DNA from 2 places in the Streptomyces sp. NPDC005808 genome. Region 2 is predicted to be linked to the other one. Evidence: riboswitches for the same ligand, from Rfam matches in the RefSeq annotation. Region 2 holds a riboswitch; the other holds the start of a gene.
What was found. A riboswitch is a leader RNA that binds a small molecule or an ion and turns the genes downstream of it on or off. The one in region 2 is predicted to bind cobalamin.
Positions count from the first base shown of each region.

Region 1 (5,807 bases), on a different contig from region 2:
ACCCGGATGGAGTCCGCGGGTGGGGTGGAGACCGCGGGCGGCAATGACTCCGCGGGCCGGACGGAGAGCGTGACCCCGATGAAGTCCGAGAGTCGGATGGTGACCGTGACCCGGATGGAGGCCGTCGGCCCGGAGGGCGGCCCCTTCGCCGAACTCGACCGCGAATTCCACGAGTTGCTGTACGCCTCACTCGGCAACGCCCTCGTCCCCCAGCTTCTCGGCGCCTTCTGGACCGTCTTCCGCCGCGTCTCCGGCATCCGCGGCTGGACCGACGACCCGGCCCCCGAGGTCACCGTCCGCCGCCACCGCGACATCGTCACCGCACTGCGCGCCCACGACGTCGAGGGCGCGCAGCGGGCCATGGCGGTCCACTTCCGGGGCGTCGAAGCGCGGGCGGCGCAGGAGTCACGCGGAGTAAGTTGATTCTCGTGACGGAGCCCTGGGACCCCAACGGCGCAGGCGTCCTGCGCCTCCCCTCCGGCCGCCTGGTCCGAGGCCGCGCCCTGAGCCGCCCGCTGCCCGCCGACGGCCCTGCACCGACGTACGCCGTGTACCTCCTCGGCAAGCAGCCCCCCGAAGTCCCCTGGGAGACCCACTGGTTGCGCTGGCCGGACTTCCGGCTGCCCGCCGACCGGGCCCGCGCCGTCGAACTCCTCACCGAGGCCTGGAGCCGAACCCTCGCCGATCGCGTCGAGCTCGCCTGCGGTGGCGGCCGGGGCCGCACGGGCACCGCCCTGGCCTGCCTGGCCGTCCTGGACGGGGTGCCGCCCGAGGAGGCCGTGGACTTCGTACGCCGCCACTACGACCGGCACGCGGTGGAGACGCCGTGGCAGCGGAGGTACGTACGGCGCTTCGCCGCCTGAAAGCCACGCGGGCTATGAGGCGGCGCCGGTCCCCGCCACCGTCCGCACGTACGCGCCCAGGCGGGCGATCGCCGACGGGTTGCGCGGGCTCTCGACGAGGTCGACGTAGTCGAGGACGAAGATCCGCTTGTTCTTGACGGCGGAGACGTTCCGCAACGGCGCGTACGACAGCAGGAACTTCCGCTTCTCCTCGGCGCTGACGTCCCCGTAGTCGCAGATCACGATGACGTCAGGGTCCCGCTCGACGACGGTCTCCCAGCCCACCGTCGTCCAGGAGTCGTCGAGGTCGTGCGTGATGTTCACGCCGCCCGCCCTACTGATGATCTCCTCGGGGGCGGCGTACCGCCCGGAGGTGAAGGGCTGGTCCTGGCCGCTGTCGTAGAGGAAGACCTTCGGCCGGTCCGCGCCCGTCGGTGCCTCGGCCTGCACGGCGGCGACCTGCTTCTTGAAGTCCGCGACCAGTGTGGCCGCCCGCTGCTCGACGCCGAAGAGCTTCCCGAGGTTGGTGAGGTCGGCGTACAGGGCGTCCAGCGGCGGCATGATGCCGCGCGAGGACTCGGTACGGCCGTTGCGGCAGGACTCGGTGAGGATGTACGAGGGGACGCCGAGCTTCTTCAGGGCATCCGGGGTGACGCCGCTGTCCTCGCGGAAGCCGTAGTTCCAGCCGGCGAAGACCAGATCGGCGCGGGCGTCGAGGACGTTCTCCTGGGTGAGCTGCTGCTTGGACAGCCACTTCACCTCGTCGTAGCCGTCCTTCCAGGGCACGCCGGTCAGATCGCCCTTGTCGTCCGGCATGGCGAACCCGGCCATGCGGTCCTCCAGGCCCAGCGCGAACATGATCTCGGTGATGCCGACGTCGTTCGTGACGACACGTTCGGGGACCTTCTCGTACGTCACCTTCTGGCCGCAGTTGGTGAGGGTGACGGTCGACGACGCCGGTTTCGACTCCGACGTCTTGACCTGGGCGCCGCATCCGGTGACGAGGGTGACGAGACACACGGCGACGGCTGCAACGGGCTTGCGCATACGGGGAGTTCCTTTATCGGGCCGAGGGGAGAAGGTCGAAGAGCAACTGCACGGCACCGGTCTCCGGATGTCGCACCGGATGGGCGCGGACCCCGAACACCTCGGCCAGCAACGCCGGTTGGAGCACGTCGTGCGGCGGGCCCGACGCGACGACACGCCCCCCGTCGATCACGTACAGCAGATCGCAGTGGGCGGCGGCGAGATTGAGGTCGTGCAGGGCGGCCAGCACGGTCAGGCCACTGGCCCGGACCAGCGACAGCACGTCCAACTGGTGCGCGATGTCAAGGTGGTTGGTCGGTTCGTCGAGCACCAGCACGCGCGGCTGCTGGGTGAGCGCCCGCGCGATCAGGACGCGCTGCTTCTCGCCACCCGAGAGCGCGAGGAAGCCGCGTTCGGCGAGATGCGCGACTCCGGTACGGGCCATGGCGTCGGCGCGGATCGCCCGGTCCTCCTTGGCGGTGCGCCCCTGATGCGGCAGCCGCCCCATCCCGACCACCTCGGCGACGGTGAAGTCGAACTCGGCCGACGACTCCTGCGGCAGCGCGGCGAGCAGCCGGGCGGCGGCCCGCGCGTCCATCGTGTGCACGTCGTCCCCGTCGAGCCGCACCACCCCGCCCGCCGGCCGCAAGGCCCGGTACACGCACCGCAACAGCGTCGACTTGCCGCTCCCGTTGGGCCCGACGAGCCCGACGAAGTCCCCACTGCCCACGCTCAGTCGAATGTCGTCCACGAGCCGGACCGCACCGGCGTCGACCGACACACCCTCCACATCGAGCCGCATCGGTCAGCGCCCTCCGAACGCGTAGCCGCCGCGCCGCATCAGCAGCAGGAAGGCGGGCACCCCGACCACGGCGGTGATCACGCCGACCGGCAGCTCGGACGGGGCGAGCAGCAGCCGGGACAGCACATCGGCCCACACCAGCAGCACGGCTCCGGCGAGCGGCGCCACCACCAGCACCCGGCGGTGATCGGCGCCGACGAGCATCCGTACGACATGCGGCACCATCAGCCCGACGAAGCCGATGGCTCCGCTCACGGCGACCACGCACCCGGTCACAGCGGCCGTGACGAGGAACAGCTCCCGGCGCAACCGTCCGGGCGGCACGCCGAGCGCGGCGGCGGTCTCGTCGCCCATGGCGAGGGCGTTGAGCGACTCGGCCCGCCGCAGCAGCCAGGCCCACCCCGCGAGCGCCACCGCGGCCGCGAGCGGCACCTTCTCCCAGGTCGCGCCGCCGAGGCTGCCAAGGAGCCACATCATCGCCGACCGGGCGGCCTCACCGCGGGCGGCGCCGAAGACCATGACGGTGGTGAGGGCCTCGAAGCCGTACGCGAGTGCCGTCCCGGTCAGCACCAGGCGCAGCGGTGTGAGCCCGAGCGGCGACCTGGCCACCGCGTAGACGAGCGCCATGGCGGCCAGTGCCGAGCCGAAGGCGGCGACGGACAGCGCCCACACCCCGAGCCCGGCGAACAGCCCGAGCAGGATGACGGCGTTGGCACCCACGGCCGCGCCGGAGGAGATCCCGAGCACGAACGGATCCGCGAGCGCATTGCGCACCATGGCCTGTACGGCGACGCCGACGGCCGCGAGCCCGGCGCCGACGACGGCGGAGAGCACCGCACGAGGCAGCCGGATCTCCCAGACGATGGTGTACGGGGCGACGTCACCGGGCTGGATATCGCCCCCGGTCACCCCGGCCCACAGAAACCGCAGTACCTGCCCCCACCCGATCCCCGAAGCGCCCAGTCCGACCCCGCAGAGCAGTGACAGACACAGCAACAGCGCCAGCCCGACGACCAGCGGCACGACGGGTGTTCGGCGCACGGGCGGCGGGTCCTAAGCCTCGGGCCGCCTCGTGAACACAAGCAGGGGATGGGCAGCACAGCCGAACCGTGCGGTCCCCTCTCGCAGTCCGCGGCGAGCGTCATCGGGTCACATGCCACCCCGCGGGTAATCGGGCTCACGCGACGGGCTCAGGCGGCCGGTCACGCTTACCGTTGCGGGTCAGCGCCGGACTCTCACCGGACTTCCCCCACGGGACGCGTCATGAGCGTAACAAACGGGCGAAGAGCCAAGGGCCGGTGCCGGTGCCGGACAGTCCTAGGCGCAGGACGGGCACAGGCCGCGGTAGGTGACCTCGACCTCGGAGACCGTGAAGCCGAACCGCTCCTCCGCCGGGAGGTCGGCCAGCGGGTTGCCGGCCGGGTGGACGTCGCGGATGGTGCCGCAGTTGGAACACACCAGGTGCTGGTGGGGATGGTGGGCGTTCGGGTCGTATCGCTTGGCGCGGCCGTCGGTGGAGACCTCCAGGACCTCGCCGAGGGAGACCAGCTCGCCCAGGGCGTTGTAGACCGTCGCGCGGGAGATCTCCGGCAGCCGCTGTGCCGCGCGGGCGTGCACCTCGTCGGCCGTGAGGTGTACGTGCTCGCCGTCGAGGACCTCCGCGACCACACGTCGCTGGGAGGTCATCCGCCAGCCACGTCCTCGCAGTCGCTCCAGCAGGTCACTCATATCGGTTCACCTATTCAGGTTCAGTGGATGCCCGGAGTTTACCGGTCGAGGTCCGGGTTCCGGTTGGATATGGGCTTGGCCCGCTTCTTGACTTGGACTCGGTCCATCGTAGGATCGGTTCCGGCGATAGCCAAGGGACAGGAAGACTCCAGTACGGCATGAGACAGAGACGTGACGGGACCACCTCGGCTTCGAGGCGATCCATCCCCTCCGGGATGCGCGGTCGCGCGAGCCATATCTCCCTCCCGGCCGTATGTGAGGCCCTCCGCAGGTCGGCGAGGCCGGTCACCCCGACTCCGCCGCCGCCCACCCCAGTCTTCGTACCCCCCGCCCGACCGTTCCACCGCCCGCAGCTCCTTGATCCCGTGACCCGGCAGGTCCGGAAGGATTCCCATGACTGAGAACCACGACGCAATTGTCACCGACGCGAAAACGGAGGGCGGCGGTGGCTGCCCGGTCGCGCACGACCGAGCCCCGCACCCGACCCAGGGCGGCGGAAACCGCCAGTGGTGGCCGGAGCGGCTCAACCTGAAGATCCTTGCCAAGAACCCCGCCGTCTCCAACCCCCTCGGCGAGGACTTCGACTACGCCGCCGCGTTCAAGACCCTCGACCTCGCCGCCGTGAAGGCGGACATCGCCGAGGTGCTGACGGACTCGCAGGAGTGGTGGCCGGCCGACTTCGGGCACTACGGCCCGTTCATGATCCGGATGGCCTGGCACAGCGCGGGCACCTACCGCATCAGCGACGGCCGCGGCGGCGCCGGCGCCGGCCAGCAGCGCTTCGCCCCCCTCAACAGCTGGCCGGACAACGGCAACCTCGACAAGGCCCGCCGGCTGCTGTGGCCGGTCAAGAAGAAGTACGGCCAGAGCATCTCCTGGGCCGACCTCATGATCCTCACCGGCAACGTCGCCCTGGAGTCGATGGGCTTCGAGACCTTCGGCTTCGCCGGCGGCCGCGCGGACGTCTGGGAGCCCGACGAGGACGTCTACTGGGGTCCCGAGACCACCTGGCTCGACGACCAGCGCTACACCGGCGACCGCGAGCTGGAGAACCCGCTCGGCGCCGTCCAGATGGGCCTCATCTACGTCAACCCCGAGGGCCCGAACGGAAACCCGGACCCGCTGGCCGCGGCCCGCGACATCCGTGAGACCTTCCGCCGGATGGCGATGAACGACGAGGAGACGGTCGCCCTGATCGCGGGCGGTCACACCTTCGGCAAGACCCACGGCGCGGGCCCGGCGGACGCCGTCGGCGCCGACCCCGAGGCCGCCCCGATCGAGGCGCAGGGCTTCGGCTGGAAGAGCACCTACGGCACCGGCAAGGGCGGCGACGCGATCACCAGTGGCCTGGAGGTCACCTGGACGCAGACGCCGACCCAGTGGAGCAACCACTTCTTCCAGAACCTGTT
Region 1 covers NZ_JBIAIK010000003.1:187,360-193,166, forward strand. Annotated here, with positions in the region: gene ACFYPC_RS07815 (FadR/GntR family transcriptional regulator) at 1-423, shown strand, start outside; gene ACFYPC_RS07820 (protein-tyrosine phosphatase family protein) at 429-863, shown strand; gene ACFYPC_RS07825 (ABC transporter substrate-binding protein) at 876-1,889, opposite strand; gene ACFYPC_RS07830 (ABC transporter ATP-binding protein) at 1,903-2,670, opposite strand; gene ACFYPC_RS07835 (FecCD family ABC transporter permease) at 2,674-3,711, opposite strand; cobalamin riboswitch at 3,815-3,967, opposite strand; gene ACFYPC_RS07840 (Fur family transcriptional regulator) at 3,988-4,398, opposite strand; gene katG (catalase/peroxidase HPI) at 4,792-5,807, shown strand, end outside.
Region 1: linked by a shared signal. The riboswitch ahead of ACFYPC_RS07835 (FecCD family ABC transporter permease) and the one ahead of ACFYPC_RS02540 (ribonucleoside-diphosphate reductase subunit alpha) in region 2 are both predicted to bind cobalamin.

Region 2 (5,807 bases):
GTCATCGTCGTGATCGCGGACGCGGCCCGGGTCTGCATCCGTCACATACGCCGCCCCGCGCTCTCCACCCTGACCGAGGCACCGTACGTGAAGTCGAAGATCATCGCCCCGGCCGGGCTGATCCCGACCAAACAGGAGAAGGCGGAGGAGCTGGATGCGGTCGGTGCTGCACAAGGCGATTAGCGGAGTCCGTTGGTACGTACGGGAATTGACGGACGAATCAGCATACGACCGCCATATCGAGCACATCCGAGAAGGTCACCCCTCCGCGGCCGTCCCCACCCGGCGCGAGTTCGAGCGGATGCGAACGGCCCGCCGGGACAAGGACCCCCGGCAGGGGTTCCGCTGCTGCTGAGGACCCATATACAGCTATCCGGACGTCATTCGCAGACTGACATATGGACAGGGGTTCCGTTTACCTGACCTCGTCGCCTAGATTGCCTGCGCGTTACACCAGGTGATCAGTGAGGGGACGGAGCCGCCATATGTCAGATGCGCCTGAAGTGAAGCCACCAGTGGTGACACCGGTCCGGGTGGTGATCGCCCTCTGCCTGCTCGCGCCGTTCGTCGCGATGCTGTGGGTCGGCTCGTACGCCACGACCGACCCGACCTTCATCGGAATCCCGTTCTTCTACTGGTACCAAATGCTCTGGGTGTTCATCTCGGCCGCCCTCACGATGACCGCGTACAAGCTGTGGCAGCGCGACCAGCGCGCCCGCAAGGGGGGTGCCGGATCATGAACGACGGCGTGAACGGCGTCGCACTCGCCGTCTTCATCTTCTTCTTCCTGGCCGTCACGGTCATGGGCTTCCTGGCCGCACGCTGGCGCAGGGCGGCCGACGGGCAGAGCCTCGACGAATGGGGCCTGGGCGGCCGGTCGTTCGGCACCTGGGTCACCTGGTTCCTGCTGGGCGGCGACCTCTACACGGCGTACACCTTCGTGGCCGTACCGGCCGCGATCTACGCGGCGGGCGCGGCCGGCTTCTTCGCAGTGCCGTACACGATCCTCGTCTACCCGCTGATCTTCACGTTCCTGCCCCGCCTCTGGTCGGTCTCGCACAAGCACGGCTACGTGACGACCTCGGACTTCGTACGAGGCCGCTTCGGCTCGAAGGGCCTGTCCCTCGCCGTAGCAATCACGGGCATTCTCGCCACGATGCCGTACATCGCACTCCAACTGGTCGGCATCCAGGCGGTCCTGGACGTCATGGGCGTAGGAGGCGGCGAGAACACCAACTGGTTCGTCAAGGACCTGCCCCTTCTGATCGCCTTCGGCGTACTGGCCGCGTACACCTACTCCTCGGGCCTCCGCGCCCCCGCCATGATCGCGTTCGTGAAGGACACCCTGATCTACATCGTGATCGCGGTGGCCATCATCTACATCCCGATCAAGCTGGGCGGTTTCGACGAGATCTTCAAGGCGGCGAACGACAAGTACACCGCAGCGGGCGCGGGCGGGACCGTCCCGGCCGAAGCGGGCCAGTGGACGTACGCCACCCTCGCCCTCGGCTCGGCACTGGCCCTGTTCATGTACCCGCACTCGATCACGGCGACGCTCTCCTCCCGCAGCCGCGAGGTGATCCGCCGCAACACCACGATCCTCCCCTTGTACTCCCTCATGCTGGGCCTGCTGGCCCTGCTCGGTTTCATGGCGATCGCGGCCGGAGTGCAGGTGGACAATGCCCAACTCGCCATCCCCCAGCTCTTCGAGAACATGTTCCCGGACTGGTTCGCGGGCGTGGCCTTCGCGGCGATCGGCATCGGCGCCCTGGTCCCCGCCGCCATCATGTCGATCGCGGCGGCGAACCTCTTCACCCGCAACATCTACAAGGACTTCATCAAGCCGGACGCCACTCCCGCCCAGGAGACCAAGGTCTCCAAGCTGGTCTCCCTCCTCGTGAAGGTCGGCGCCCTCGCCTTCGTCCTCACCATGGACAAGACGGTCGCCATCAACTTCCAGCTGCTGGGCGGCATCTGGATCCTGCAGACCTTCCCGGCCCTGGTCGGCGGCCTCTTCACCCGCTGGTTCCACCGCTGGGCCCTTCTGGCGGGCTGGGCCGTCGGCATGCTCTACGGCACCCTCGCGGCGTACGGCGTGGCCTCGCCCACCCAGAAGCACTTCGGCGGCAGCTCCAAGGAGATCCCCGGCATCGGCGAGATCGGCTACATCGGCCTGACGGCGTTCGTCCTGAACGTCCTGGTGACCGTGGTCCTCACCTTCGCCCTCCGCGCCTTCAACGCCCCCGACGGCATCGACGAGACGAGCCCCGAGGACTACACGGCAGACGCCGGCGACAAGGGCGTACAGGTGGAACTCCCGCCGGCCACGGCGGGATCAACGCACTGACCACCGGGTGGGGGCTGGGGGGATTCTTTTCGCCCCCTCCGCCCCTACCCGTCCCTTGTTCCTGGGGGCTACGCCCCCAGACCCCCGCATCGCGCCGAACGCGCTCGTCCTCAAACGCCGGACGGGCTAGTTGGTGCCCACCGGCAGAAGGGGACGTGCCGGAACGTCCGCCCGCAGCGGCTGGCGCGTCAACGCCGCTCCCCTCTTGGGCAACCGATTCCGCGCCTGACCGAGGACGGATGCTCCGGTACGGCCCCGACCCACGACGGCCCGAAGCCGACACGACACACAACATGTGGGGGTACCACAGCGCCCCGGCACAAGATGTATGCTCATGCTCGCTGTCGCCGCAGGGGAATCCGGTGCGAATCCGGAACTGTCCCGCAACGGTGTACTTATGCGCGTTCGTTCGCGTGCGAGTCCAGTCCGAGGACCTGCCGACAGTGCGCCCCGGCCGGCCGGCCCGGGTGACATGACGTCCGGGCCTCGCGGAATGGGCCGGTGGACGCGGCGCATCGCTGCCCAAGAGCGTGCGCTCGTGTGCCCCGCCACCCTCCCCAAGGCCCCGTGCCCAGCGAGGGAGAGCCCCACGTGACCATCGCGCCAGTCGACCCGGCCTCAGCGATTACGCAGCAGGCCCCGGTGGAGACGGACGGCCCCGGTGCCGCACTGCTGCGGACCCTGACGGACCTCACCGCCGACCTCCCCGACGCCGACCCCGGCCGAGTCGCCGCCGCCGCACTGCGCGGCCGGTCCGCACGAGGGGCCTCCGAAATCACCGCGGAGCTGCGCGAGCTGGCCACCGAGGCCGCGGCGGGCCTGATCTCCGAGGACCCCGTCTACTCGAAGCTGGCCGCCCGGCTGCTGACGATCAGCATCGCGGCGGAAGCCGCCTCGCAGGGCGTGCGGACCTTCTCAGACTCGGTCACCGTCGGCCACCGCGAGGGCCTCGTCGCGGACCGCACCGCGGACTTCGTACGCCTGCACACCGCGCGCCTGAACGCACTCATCGACACCGAAGCCGACGACCGCTTCGGCTACTTCGGCCTGCGCACGCTGCACAGCCGCTACCTCCTCCGCCACCCCATCACCCGCAGGGTCATCGAGACGCCCCAGCACTTCATGCTCCGCGTGGCGTCCGGTCTGGCGGAAGACGACACAACGCGCGCCCTCACCGAAGTCGAGGCGCTCTACCGGCTCATGAGCCGCCTCGACTACCTCCCCTCCTCCCCCACCCTCTTCAACTCCGGTACGCGCCACCCCCAGATGTCGTCCTGCTACCTCCTCGACTCCCCGCTGGACGAGCTGGACTCCATCTACGACCGCTACCACCAGGTCGCGCGCCTCTCGAAGCACGCGGGCGGCATCGGCCTGTCGTACTCCCGTATCCGCGCCCGCGGTTCACTGATCCGCGGCACGAACGGGCACTCCAACGGCATCGTCCCGTTCCTGAAGACCCTCGACGCCTCGGTCGCCGCGGTGAACCAGGGCGGCCGGCGCAAGGGCGCGGCCGCGGTCTACCTGGAGACCTGGCACTCCGACATCGAGGAGTTCCTGGAGCTGCGCGACAACACCGGTGAGGAAGCCCGCCGTACGCACAACCTGAACCTCGCGCACTGGATCCCGGACGAGTTCATGCGCCGCGTGAACGAGGACGCCCTCTGGTCGCTCTTCTCCCCGTCCGACGTGCCCGAACTGGTCGACCTGTGGGGCGACGAGTTCGACGCGGCGTACCGCGAGGCGGAAGCCCAGGGCCTCGCAAGGAAAACGATTCCCGCCCGCGACCTCTACGGCCGCATGATGCGCACCCTCGCGCAGACCGGCAACGGCTGGATGACCTTCAAGGACGCCGCCAACCGCACCGCCAACCAGACGGCGGAGCCGGGCCACACCGTCCACTCCTCGAACCTGTGCACCGAGATCCTTGAGGTCACGGACGACGGGGAGACGGCGGTCTGCAACCTGGGCTCGGTGAACCTCGGCGCGTTCGTCGACACGACGGCCGGCGACATCGACTGGGAGCGTCTCGACGAGACCGTCCGCACCGCGGTCACCTTCCTCGACCGGGTCGTCGACATCAACTTCTACCCGACCGAGCAGGCGGGCCGCTCCAACGCCAGGTGGCGCCCGGTCGGCCTCGGCGCGATGGGCCTCCAGGACGTCTTCTTCAAGCTGCGCGTCCCCTTCGACTCGCCGGAGGCCAAGGCACTCTCCACCCGTATCGCCGAGCGCGTCATGCTCGCCGCGTACGAGGCGTCCGCGGACCTCGCCGAGCGCAACGGGCCGCTCCCCGCCTGGGAGAAGACCCGCACCGCCCGCGGCGTCCTGCACCCCGACCACTACGACACCGAGCTGAACTGGCCGGAGCGCTGGAGTGCCCTGCGGGAACGCATCGCCACGACGGGCATGCGCAACTCGCTGCTCCTCGCCATCGCGCCCACCGCCACCATCGCCTCGATCGCGGGCGTCTACGAGTGCATCGAGCCGCAGGTGTCGAACCTGTTCAAGCGCGAGACGCTGTCCGGCGAGTTCCTCCAGGTGAACTCCTACCTGGTCGCCGAGTTGAAGAAGCTCGGCGTGTGGGACGCGCAGACGAGGGAGGCGCTGCGCGAGTCCAATGGCTCGGTGCAGGGCTTCACCTGGGTCCCGCAGGACGTCCGCGACCTGTACCGCACGGCGTGGGAGATCCCGCAGCGCGGCCTGATCGACATGGCCGCCGCCCGCACCCCGTTCCTCGACCAGGCGCAGTCCCTGAACCTCTTCCTGGAGACACCGACCATCGGCAAGCTCTCCTCGATGTACGCGTACGCCTGGAAGTCGGGCCTGAAGACGACGTACTACCTGCGCTCCCGCCCGGCGACCCGCATCGCCCGCGCGGCACAGGCCCAGGCACAGCCCGAAAAGACCATCCCCGTGCAGGCGACCCCCGACGAGGACGCCGTCGCCTGCTCCCTCGAAAACCCCGATTCCTGCGAGGCCTGCCAGTGAGCACCACCCAGAAGAACCTTCTCGACCCGGGCTTCGAACTCACCCTCCGCCCCATGCGCTATCCCGACTTCTACGAGCGCTACCGGGACGCCATCAAGAACACCTGGAGTGTCGAGGAGGTCGACCTCCACTCGGACGTCGCCGATCTCGCGAAGCTGTCGGAGGGCGAGCAGCACATGATCGGCCGGCTGGTCGCGTTCTTCGCGACAGGCGACTCGATCGTGGCGAACAACCTGGTGCTGACCCTCTACAAGCACATCAACTCCCCCGAGGCGCGGCTGTACTTGAGCCGCCAGCTCTTCGAGGAGGCGGTGCACGTCCAGTTCTACCTGACGCTCCTTGACACCTACCTGCCCGATCCGGACGACCGTGCGGCTGCCTTCGACGCGGTGGAGAACATCCCCTCCATCCGCGAGAAGGCCGAGTTCTGCTTCAAGTGGATCAACGAGGTCGAGAAGCTGGACCGCCTGGA
Region 2 covers NZ_JBIAIK010000001.1:563,316-569,122, reverse strand. Annotated here, with positions in the region: gene ACFYPC_RS02560 (carbon starvation CstA family protein) at 1-183, shown strand, start outside; gene ACFYPC_RS02555 (YbdD/YjiX family protein) at 155-355, shown strand; gene ACFYPC_RS02550 (DUF3311 domain-containing protein) at 486-740, shown strand; gene mctP (monocarboxylate uptake permease MctP) at 737-2,347, shown strand; cobalamin riboswitch at 2,646-2,804, shown strand; gene ACFYPC_RS02540 (ribonucleoside-diphosphate reductase subunit alpha) at 2,939-5,335, shown strand; gene ACFYPC_RS02535 (ribonucleotide-diphosphate reductase subunit beta) at 5,389-5,807, shown strand, end outside.